DNA from 2 places in the Streptomyces sp. NPDC093225 genome. Region 2 is predicted to be linked to the other one. Evidence: riboswitches for the same ligand, from Rfam matches in the RefSeq annotation. Region 2 holds a riboswitch; the other holds the start of a gene.
What was found. A riboswitch is a leader RNA that binds a small molecule or an ion and turns the genes downstream of it on or off. The one in region 2 is predicted to bind cobalamin.
Positions count from the first base shown of each region.

Region 1: it holds a riboswitch for cobalamin, as region 2 does, so the genes downstream of both, metE (5-methyltetrahydropteroyltriglutamate--homocysteine S-methyltransferase) here and ACIQCH_RS28505 (ECF transporter S component) in region 2, are expected to answer to the same signal.

Region 1 is NZ_JBIVNX010000007.1:91,551-95,852, forward strand. Features, by position in the region: gene metE (5-methyltetrahydropteroyltriglutamate--homocysteine S-methyltransferase) at 1-2,250, opposite strand, end outside; cobalamin riboswitch at 2,437-2,632, opposite strand; gene ACIQCH_RS09450 (PaaI family thioesterase) at 3,109-3,522, opposite strand; gene ACIQCH_RS09455 (FAD-dependent oxidoreductase) at 3,577-4,302, opposite strand, start outside.
Region 2 is NZ_JBIVNX010000039.1:25,368-29,669, forward strand. Features, by position in the region: gene ACIQCH_RS28495 (peptidoglycan-binding protein) at 125-1,414, shown strand; gene ACIQCH_RS28500 (M23 family metallopeptidase) at 1,441-2,097, shown strand; cobalamin riboswitch at 2,288-2,432, shown strand; partial or broken gene ACIQCH_RS28505 (ECF transporter S component) at 2,423-2,560, shown strand; gene ACIQCH_RS28510 (SpoIIE family protein phosphatase) at 2,943-4,302, shown strand, end outside.

The DNA of each region.
Region 1 (4,302 bases), on a different contig from region 2:
CACCAGGTGGTGGAGGGAGGCCCGGGTCTCGGGCCAGCCGCGGGTCTTGAGGCCGCAGTCCGGGTTGACCCACAGCCGGTCCGCGGGGAGGGCGGCGAGGCCGGCCCGGAGCAGGTCGGTGACCTCCGCGGCCGAGGGGACGCGCGGGGAGTGGATGTCCCAGACGCCCGGTCCGGCCTCGCGGGGGTAGCCGGCGCCGGCGAGTTCGCGGGCCACCTGCATGTGCGAGCGGGCCGCTTCGAGGCTGATCACGTCGGCGTCGAGGTCGTCGATGGCCCGCAGGACGTCGCCGAACTCCGCGTAGCACATGTGGGTGTGGATCTGGGTGTCGGGCCGGACGGCCGAAGTGGCGAGGCGGAAGGCCCCGGTGGCCCAGGCGAGGTAGTCGGCGCGGCGCTCGGCGCGCAGCGGGAGGGTCTCGCGCAGGGCGGGTTCGTCGACCTGGATGACGGAGGTGCCGGCGGCCTCCAGGTCGACGACCTCGTCGCGCAGGGCGAGGGCGACCTGCCGGGCGGTGTCGGCGAGCGGCTGGTCGTCGCGGACGAAGGACCAGGCGAGCATGGTGACGGGCCCGGTGAGCATGCCCTTGACGGGCTTGGGGGTGCGGGACCGGGCGTACGTCGTCCAGCGGACGGTCATCGGGGCCGGGCGGGAGATGTCGCCGGCCAGGATCGGCGGGCGGACGTAGCGGGTGCCGTACGACTGGACCCAGCCGTGCCGGGTGGCGAGGTAGCCGGTGAGCTGCTCGGCGAAGTACTGGACCATGTCGTTGCGTTCGGGCTCGCCGTGGACGAGGACGTCGAGTCCGGCGTCCTCCTGGAAGGCGACGACCTCGTCGATCTCGGCGGCGATGCGCTTGTCGTACTCGTCCTGGCCGATCCGGCCGGACCGCAGGTCGGCGCGGGCCGTCCGCAGGGCCGTGGTCTGCGGGAACGACCCGATGGTCGTGGTGGGCAGCGGGGGCAGGCCCAGGTGGGCGCGCTGGGCCGCGGCGCGTTCGGGGTACGGCTGGGTGCGGCGGGCGTCGGCGTCCGTGACGGCGGCGGCGCGGGCGCGCACGGCGGGGTCGCGCGTGAGCGGGGAGGTCGCGCGGGAGGCCAGGTCGGCCCGGTTGGCGGCGAGTTCGGCGGTGACGGCGGCGGTGCCGCGGGCCAGGCCGCGGGCCAGGGTGACGATCTCGCCGGTCTTCTGGCGGGCGAAGGCGAGCCAGCGGCGGATCTGCGGGTCGACGTCCCGTTCGGCGGCCGCGTCCAGCGGCACGTGGAGGAGCGAGCACGAGGCGGCGACGTCCACGCGGTCGGCGAGTCCGAGCAGGGTGCCGAGGGTGGCGAGGGACTTCTCGTGGTCGTTGATCCACACGTTGCGGCCGTCGACCACGCCGGCGACCAGGCGCTTGCCGGGCAGGCCGCCGACGGCGGCCAGATCGGCGAGGTTGGCGGCGGCCGGGCCGGTGAAGTCGAGGGCCAGGCCCTCGACGGGGGCCTTGGCCAGCACCGGGAGGGCCTCGCCGAGCCGGTCGAAGTAGGAGGCGACGAGCAGCTTCGGCCGGTCGGCGAGGGCGCCGAGCTCGCGGTAGGCGCGGGCGGCGGCGTTCAGGTCGGCGGGGGTGCGGTCCTGGACGAGGGCGGGCTCGTCGAGCTGCACCCAGGTGGCGCCGGCCGCCTTCAGGTCGGCGAGCACCTCGGCGTACACGGGCAGCAGCCGGTCGAGCAGGGTGAGGGGCTCGAAGTCGGCGGGCACCCCGGGCGCGGGCTTGGCGAGCAGCAGGTACGTGACGGGGCCGACCAGCACGGGCCGCGGGCTGTGGCCGAGGCCGAACGCCTCGGCGAACTCGGCCGTCTGCTTGGCCGAGTTCGCGGCGAACACGGTGTCCGGACCCAGTTCGGGCACCAGGTAGTGGTAGTTCGTGTCGAACCACTTCGTCATCTCGAGCGGTGCCGCGTCATCGGTGCCGCGGGCCATGGCGAAGTACCCGTCCAGCGGGTCGGCTTCGACGGCGGCGCGGTGCCGGTCGGGGATCGCGCCGACCATGACGGTGGTGTCGAGGACGTGGTCGTAGTACGAGAAGTCGCCGGTCGGCAGCTCCGCGAGGCCGGCCTCGGCGAGCTCCCGCCAGGCGGTGCGGCGCAGTTCGGCGGCGGTGGCGTGCAGGGCCGCGGCGTCGGTGCGGCCCTTCCAGTAGCCCTCGACCGCCGTCTTCAGTTCCCGGCCCCGGCCCTGGCGGGGGTATCCGTACACAGTGCTGGTCACAGCACTCTCCTTCGCGAGTGTGTCTCCTGGGTCCGGTGACGGACGGGAGCGCGAAGGGACGACGGGAGCGGGCCCCCGGCCGCGGGCGCGCAGGGGTGCGCGCGGCGGCGATCGCCCGTCTCTTGTCCTCCGACCCACCCACGAGGTCACCGGAGCGTCCGCGCGCGGCATCGGCCGGGCGCGGGCAACGGGCAGGTCTTCGGACTCGCGGGCACGCCTGCCGGTCTCCCGGCGGGCACCTACTGGCCGTCGCTTCCCGGGCCCTTGCCGGACCCAGTGCGTATGACGGCGGTCGTTCCCGCTCACCGCTGCGGGGCAGTCCCGGATTCCCACCGGGTTCCCTCTTACGACGCATCCCGTCTGGCGGACGGGGCGAACCAGCTGCTGGGGCCAGGGTATGCGGTCACGCCTCAAGGACGCCTAAAGATCAGCGAATTCGCTGCGGTGGCGGCTGCGGGTGCTTGTCGAGGGGTGGGTTGGGGGTGTGGCAGCGGGGGCGTGCCGGATGTACGCCTTGGGTTGGGGTGGGGTGTACGCCAGGTGGGTCTCGGCGCCGATCCCTGGTGTATAGGCGGCCGGTGGCGGGGTGGGGTGTGTGGCGGCCGTCCCGTGGTGTGTGGGTCCCCTCGGCGCTTGACCCGGCATGGCCTGCAGGCCCTGCGGCAGGCCCACCCCTGGGGCAAGGGGGCTGCGCCCCTGGCCTTCGGCCACCCCAGGCCCGGGCCTGCCTCCGGACCAGCCTGCCATACCGGCTCAAGCGCCTCCCCCACACACCACGGGACGGCACTCTCGCGAGGTGGGGACCGGGCCCGCGCAGCGGACCGGCCCGGCACGAGGCTGCGGACCGGCCTGGCGACCTCAGCCCAGGAGGGCGTACACCGTGGAAGCCCGAGCCGCCGGCTCCTCCTGCCCCTCGGCCGTCATGGTGATGTCGGCGAACGCCATGCGCTTGCCGAGCTTGGAGATGTCCACCCGGACCAGCAGGTCGGCGCCGACGACCGGGCGTTGGAAGGTGGTCGACTGCTGGACGGTCGTCATGGGCCCGTACCCGCCGCGGGCCGCCGAGACGGCGATGACGGTGGCGGTGTCCGCCGCGGCCATCATGGCCTGACCGGACAGGCCGCCGCCGTCCCGGGCGAGGGCGTCGGACCAGGGCAGCCGCAGGACGGCGTGCCGCTCGCCGGTCTCGGCGACGGTGAGGCCGAGGGCGAGCACCCAGGGGGCGAAGTTGTCGGTGAGGATCTTGTCGGCCTCGGCCGTGGTCAGCGTCACGGGTCGATTGTGGCGGCCCGGTGCGGGCCGCCACAACACCCGTGCCGGTGCGGGTCAGAGCCCCGCGGCCAGCTCCGTGCCCTGGCGGATGGCGCGCTTGGCGTCGAGTTCGGCGGCCACGTCGGCACCGCCGATGAGGTGCGCCCGGACGCCGGCCGCGGTGAGCTCCTCGTAGAGGTCGCGGCGCGGCTCCTGGCCGGTGCACAGGACGACGGTGTCGGCGGGCACGGTGCGGGCCTCGCCGTCGACGGTGATGTGCAGGCCCTCGTCGTCGATGCGCTCGTACGTCGCGCCGGCGACCATGGTCACGCCCCGGTGCTTGAGCTCGGTGCGGTGGATCCAGCCGGTCGTGGTGCCCAGGCCGGCGCCGACCTTGGTGGTCTTGCGCTGGAGCAGGTGCACGGTGCGCGGCGGGACGGGCCGCTCGGGCGTGCCGAGGCCGCCGCGGGCGCCGTAGGTGGTGTCGACGCCCCAGTGGCGGAAGTACACGGCCGGGTCCTGGCTGGCGCCCTCGCCGCCGTCGGTGAGGTACTCGGCCACGTCGAAGCCGATGCCGCCGGCGCCGACGACCGCGACCCGCTCGCCGACCGGGGCGCCGTCGCGCAGGACGTCGAGGTAGGTGACGACCTTGGGGTGGTCGACGCCCTCGATGTCGGGGGTGCGCGGGGTGACGCCGGTGGCGACGACCACGTCGTCGTAGCCCTCGGCGGCCAGCGCGGCGGCGTCGGCGAAGGTGTTCAGGCGGACGTCGATGCCGTGGAGTTCGAGCTGGGTGGCGAA
Region 2 (4,302 bases):
TCGGGTCGGGCTCACCAGTGGCGATCAACAGCCGTGGCTGATTCGCTGGAAGTGGTGGTGGGCCTCCGTACCAAAGTCCTCTCGGATTCCCTGAACGCCGACTCATCGGAAGGATGGGCGGACGATGGCAGCACCTCAATGGCGGATTCTGGTCGATCACATCCAGAACGTTCCCGAGGGCGTGTACGAGACGAACGTGCCGGGGACCGGTTACGACAACCGGACACAGTTCGGAAGGCAGTTCGGCGAGGACGGCGAGCCGTGGTGCGTCATGTTCAACTGGGACATGTACGCCGACGTCGGCCTGGACCACATCGTTCCCAAGGTCAACAACGTCTCCGTCTTCACCGAATGGGCCAGGACGCGCGATCAGTGGTCCGACTACCCCTCCATCGGGGCGTGGACGAACCTGTCCCACGGCGGCCACACCGAGGTCGTGGTCGGTTTCGACGAGACGCACGTCTACACCAAGGGCGGCAACACCGTTCCCGAGAACGCCGAAGACGCCGGTCAGGGCTTCGGCGTCTACTCGCACAGTACGGAGCGGCGCAGCATGAAGGTCGTAGGGTACTTCGCGCCGGAGTTCGAGGACGGCTGTCCGCCCACCGCCGACCCCGACGATCCCCGGGGCGGTACGGCCGTCGCCTCATGGAGCTGGGCCGGTCCGGTACTGCCGAGTTCGGACATCGCGGTAGCGGCTTCGGAGGTCGTGTTCGGCGCGCGGAACACCTCGGTGAGAATCGTCCAGGGCGCGCTCGCCAAGGAAGTCGGGCTTGACTACGCCGCGGCACCAGGCACGTTCGGGCCGCGTACGAAAGCGGCGGTGGCCGCCTTCCAGCGCAAGCTCGGCTTGACCGACGGCGACGCGGACGGCGTGTTCGGGCGCTTCTCGCTCACCGAACTGGGCCGTCGGCAGGGGTTCACGGTCCGTGGGCTGAGCTTCTTCGACCGGCCTCTCCCGCCGGACGGCGAGGTCGCAGGGTACTCCGCCATCCCCCTGTCGAGCGTCAAGTTCGATCACGTGCAGGACGGAAGCACCACGGCGGCGGCCAAGGAGGCCTGCCGCGTCCTCCGCGTACCCGAGACCCATTGGGTGCCGGGCATCCTGGTCGCCGCCCGGCGCGAGTCGTCGTACCGGTTCAACGCGGTGAACGACTGGGACAGCAACGCCACCGGGCCCAAGCAGAGCGACGGCCGTCCGCGCAACTGCTCCCGCGGAGTCATGCAGGTCATCCCGCCGACGTTCGCCTCGTACCACCAGCCGGGTACCTCGAAGGTCATTTACGACGGCGTGGCCAACATCTGCGCAGCCATGAACTATGTGATGGCTCGATACGGCGTGTACCGCGACGGGACGAACCTCGCCGGCCGCGTCTGCCAGTTCGACCCCAACCGCGGGCCGTGCGGATACTGATCACGGTCGCCGAAGGGACGCCCATCATGTCCAAGGTCGTACATCTGTCGGAGCTGCACCCGGGTGCGCAGAACGCCAGCGTCCTGGTGGTCCAAGAGGCCCTGGCCCAGGCGGTGGGGCTCGACTTCAGCTCGGGCCCGGGTGTCTACGGTGAACGCACCAGAGAGGCCTACGCCAAGTGGCAGCGGTACCTCGGTTTCTCCGGCGCGGACGCCGACGGCCTCCCGGGAATGGAGTCGCTCAAGAAGCTCGGTGCCCGCTTCGGGTTCGAAGTCCGGGGCGAAGGGGGGTCGGGAAGGGTGCCCTCCCCGGTGCCCGGGCATCGCGTCACCTACCGTTACGGCATCCAGAATCCGCGGTACCGTGCCGGCTACCACACCGGGGACGACTATGCCTCGGCGCAAGGAACTTCGGTGGTCGCCGTCCGCGACGGCTCCATCCAGTGGTCCGACGACAACGGCGGTGCCTACGGCCGCTGGGTCGGCCTCCAGGCCGACAACGGCCGGGTGTACGTCTATTGCCACCTCTCGAAACGGGGCGTCGTCACCGGCCAGCAGGTCAGGGCGGGCCAACAGCTGGGCAAGGTCGGAGCGACCGGCAACGTCACCGGCCCGCACCTCCACTTCGAGGACCACCCGCCGGGCGCCTTCGTCTATGCCCATACCCGCAAGCCGGCGTGGTGAGGCGGCCGGAGCCACCGGACGGGCCAGGGCTCCGGTGATGGCCCGGCCCGGTCGGCGATCCGAGCGAGGAGGGCGGGCGTCATCTCGTATGTGCGTCCGAACGGTGGACGGCGGGCGTCGCTCAGCGGGCACTCGGCCTAGGCATGGCCCATGCAGCTGGTTCGCCCCGTCCTCCGGGCGGGATGCGTCGTAAGAGGGAACCCGGTGGGAGTCCGGGACTGCCCCGCAGGGGTGAGCGGGAACAACCGCCGTCATGCGCGGCCCGGCAAGTGCCTCGTCGCCGGGATCGTCAACGGCCGGAACATCTGGGTCAACGACCTGGAGCTCGGAGATCGCCGAGGGCGGCATGGCCCTGGCGATGCTGGGTGTCTGTGGCCCCGGCTTCGGCCTCACCCTGGGCTGTACCTCCCTCTTTGCCTCCGCCCTCATCACCGGCGGGGTCGGGCCGTGGACGCCCTACCAGACGGCCGCGCCGTCGCCAACCTCGTCTGCATCCGCCTCGCCTCACCGTCTTCCGCCGCGCCGCCCGCAGTCGGGGTTCATGCCGATCCCCTCCCGGTGGTCGTGCGCCACCCCGAGGTCCGTGCCCTTCCCGCCCGCCGCTCCGTACTGGCCGAGCTCCTGGCCCGCCGTCGGGCCGCCATCGACCCAATCGCCGGGAAGGGGTGCATGCTGGGCACCAACAGGTATCGAGTTCCTGTCGGGAGGTCGAAAGAGTGAACGACGGCAAGGGGAGACGGCGCCTGGCCAGCCGCGCCTCGGCTGGCAAGAGGGCCGCGGCGCACCGGTCGGCCGCTGCGCGCAGGCGGCTCGGCCGGAGCGCCGGCGAGTTCCCCCTCGACCGAATGACCACGCGCGATCGGCTCGCCTGGCTGAACTCCGCCGGCTCCAGGATCGGCACCACCCTGGACCTGGAGCGCACCGCCCAGGAACTGGCCGAGTTCACCGTGCCCAGCTTCGCCGACGGGGCCGCTGTCGACATCTTGGAGAGCGTCCTGCGGGGCGACGAGGGCTCACGGTGGACGGGTACGGGCGTCCCGCTCATGCGGGCCACGGCGCTGTGCGCCATCGAGGAGCTGTCGTCCCTGGAGCCCACTCCGGTGGGCGAGACCTTCGTCCGCACGGAGCAGACGCACGAGACGCTGCTCCATCGGTACTGTCTGCGGCAGGGCAAGCCCGTGATGGTGAGCCGGATGCGGAACGACGACTTCATCAACGTCGCGCCGACGGAGAGCGCCGCGGCGAAGATGCGCGCCGCCGGAGTGCACAGCTATCTCGCGGTGCCTCTGATCGCCCGCGGGCTGCTGCTCGGCAGCGCGGACTTCGTACGCGGCCCCGGAACACCACCGTTCTCCTCCACCGACCTCGCACTGGCGGAACAACTGGCCTCCCAGGCCGCCGTCTACGTCGACAACGCCCGGCTGTACGGGCGCGAGCGCGAGCACGTCGTCTCGTTGCAACGCACTCTGCTGCCGCGCGCGACGCCGGTGACGCCGGGGCTGCGCGTCCAGGCCGAGTACGCGCCCTCGACGGCCCACCACGGCGTGGGCGGGGACTGGTACGACGTCATGGCCCTGCCCGGCGGACGTACGGCCCTCATGGTGGGCGACGTCATGGGCCACGGGCTGCCCGCGGCCGCGACCATGGGGCGTCTGCGGGCGGTGGCCCGCACCCTGATGACCCTGGACATGGCTCCGGAGCGCGTCCTGGCCCGGCTCGACCTCGCCACGCGTGACCTGGAGGACGAGCAGGTCGCCACATTCCTTTGCGCCGTCTTCGACCCGGCCGACTCCACCTACACGCTGGCCAGCGCCGGGCACCTGCCACCACTGCTCGTCGACGGGCGGGGCTCCGCCGATTTCGTGGACCTGCCCATCGGCGCGCCGCTCGGCGCCGGAATGATTCCGTACGACCCGATCCGCCTGAAAGTCCACGCAGGAGGCAATCTGGTCATGTACACGGACGGGCTCGTGAAGTCCCGGCACGCGGACCTGGACCACCAGTTGGAACGCCTGCGCTCGGCGGCGCGCGGTCTGGCACCCGAGGTCTTGGAAGGCGGCGCCCTGGTCGAATGCGCCCCTGCCGACACCGATCGTTTCGACGAGGCCGTGCTCCTCGTCGCGACGATCGCCCCGGCCGCCCCCGCCGGCCTCCGCGAGTGGCAGCTGCCGCAGGAAGGGCGTGCGGCGTCCGTCGCCCGGGGCC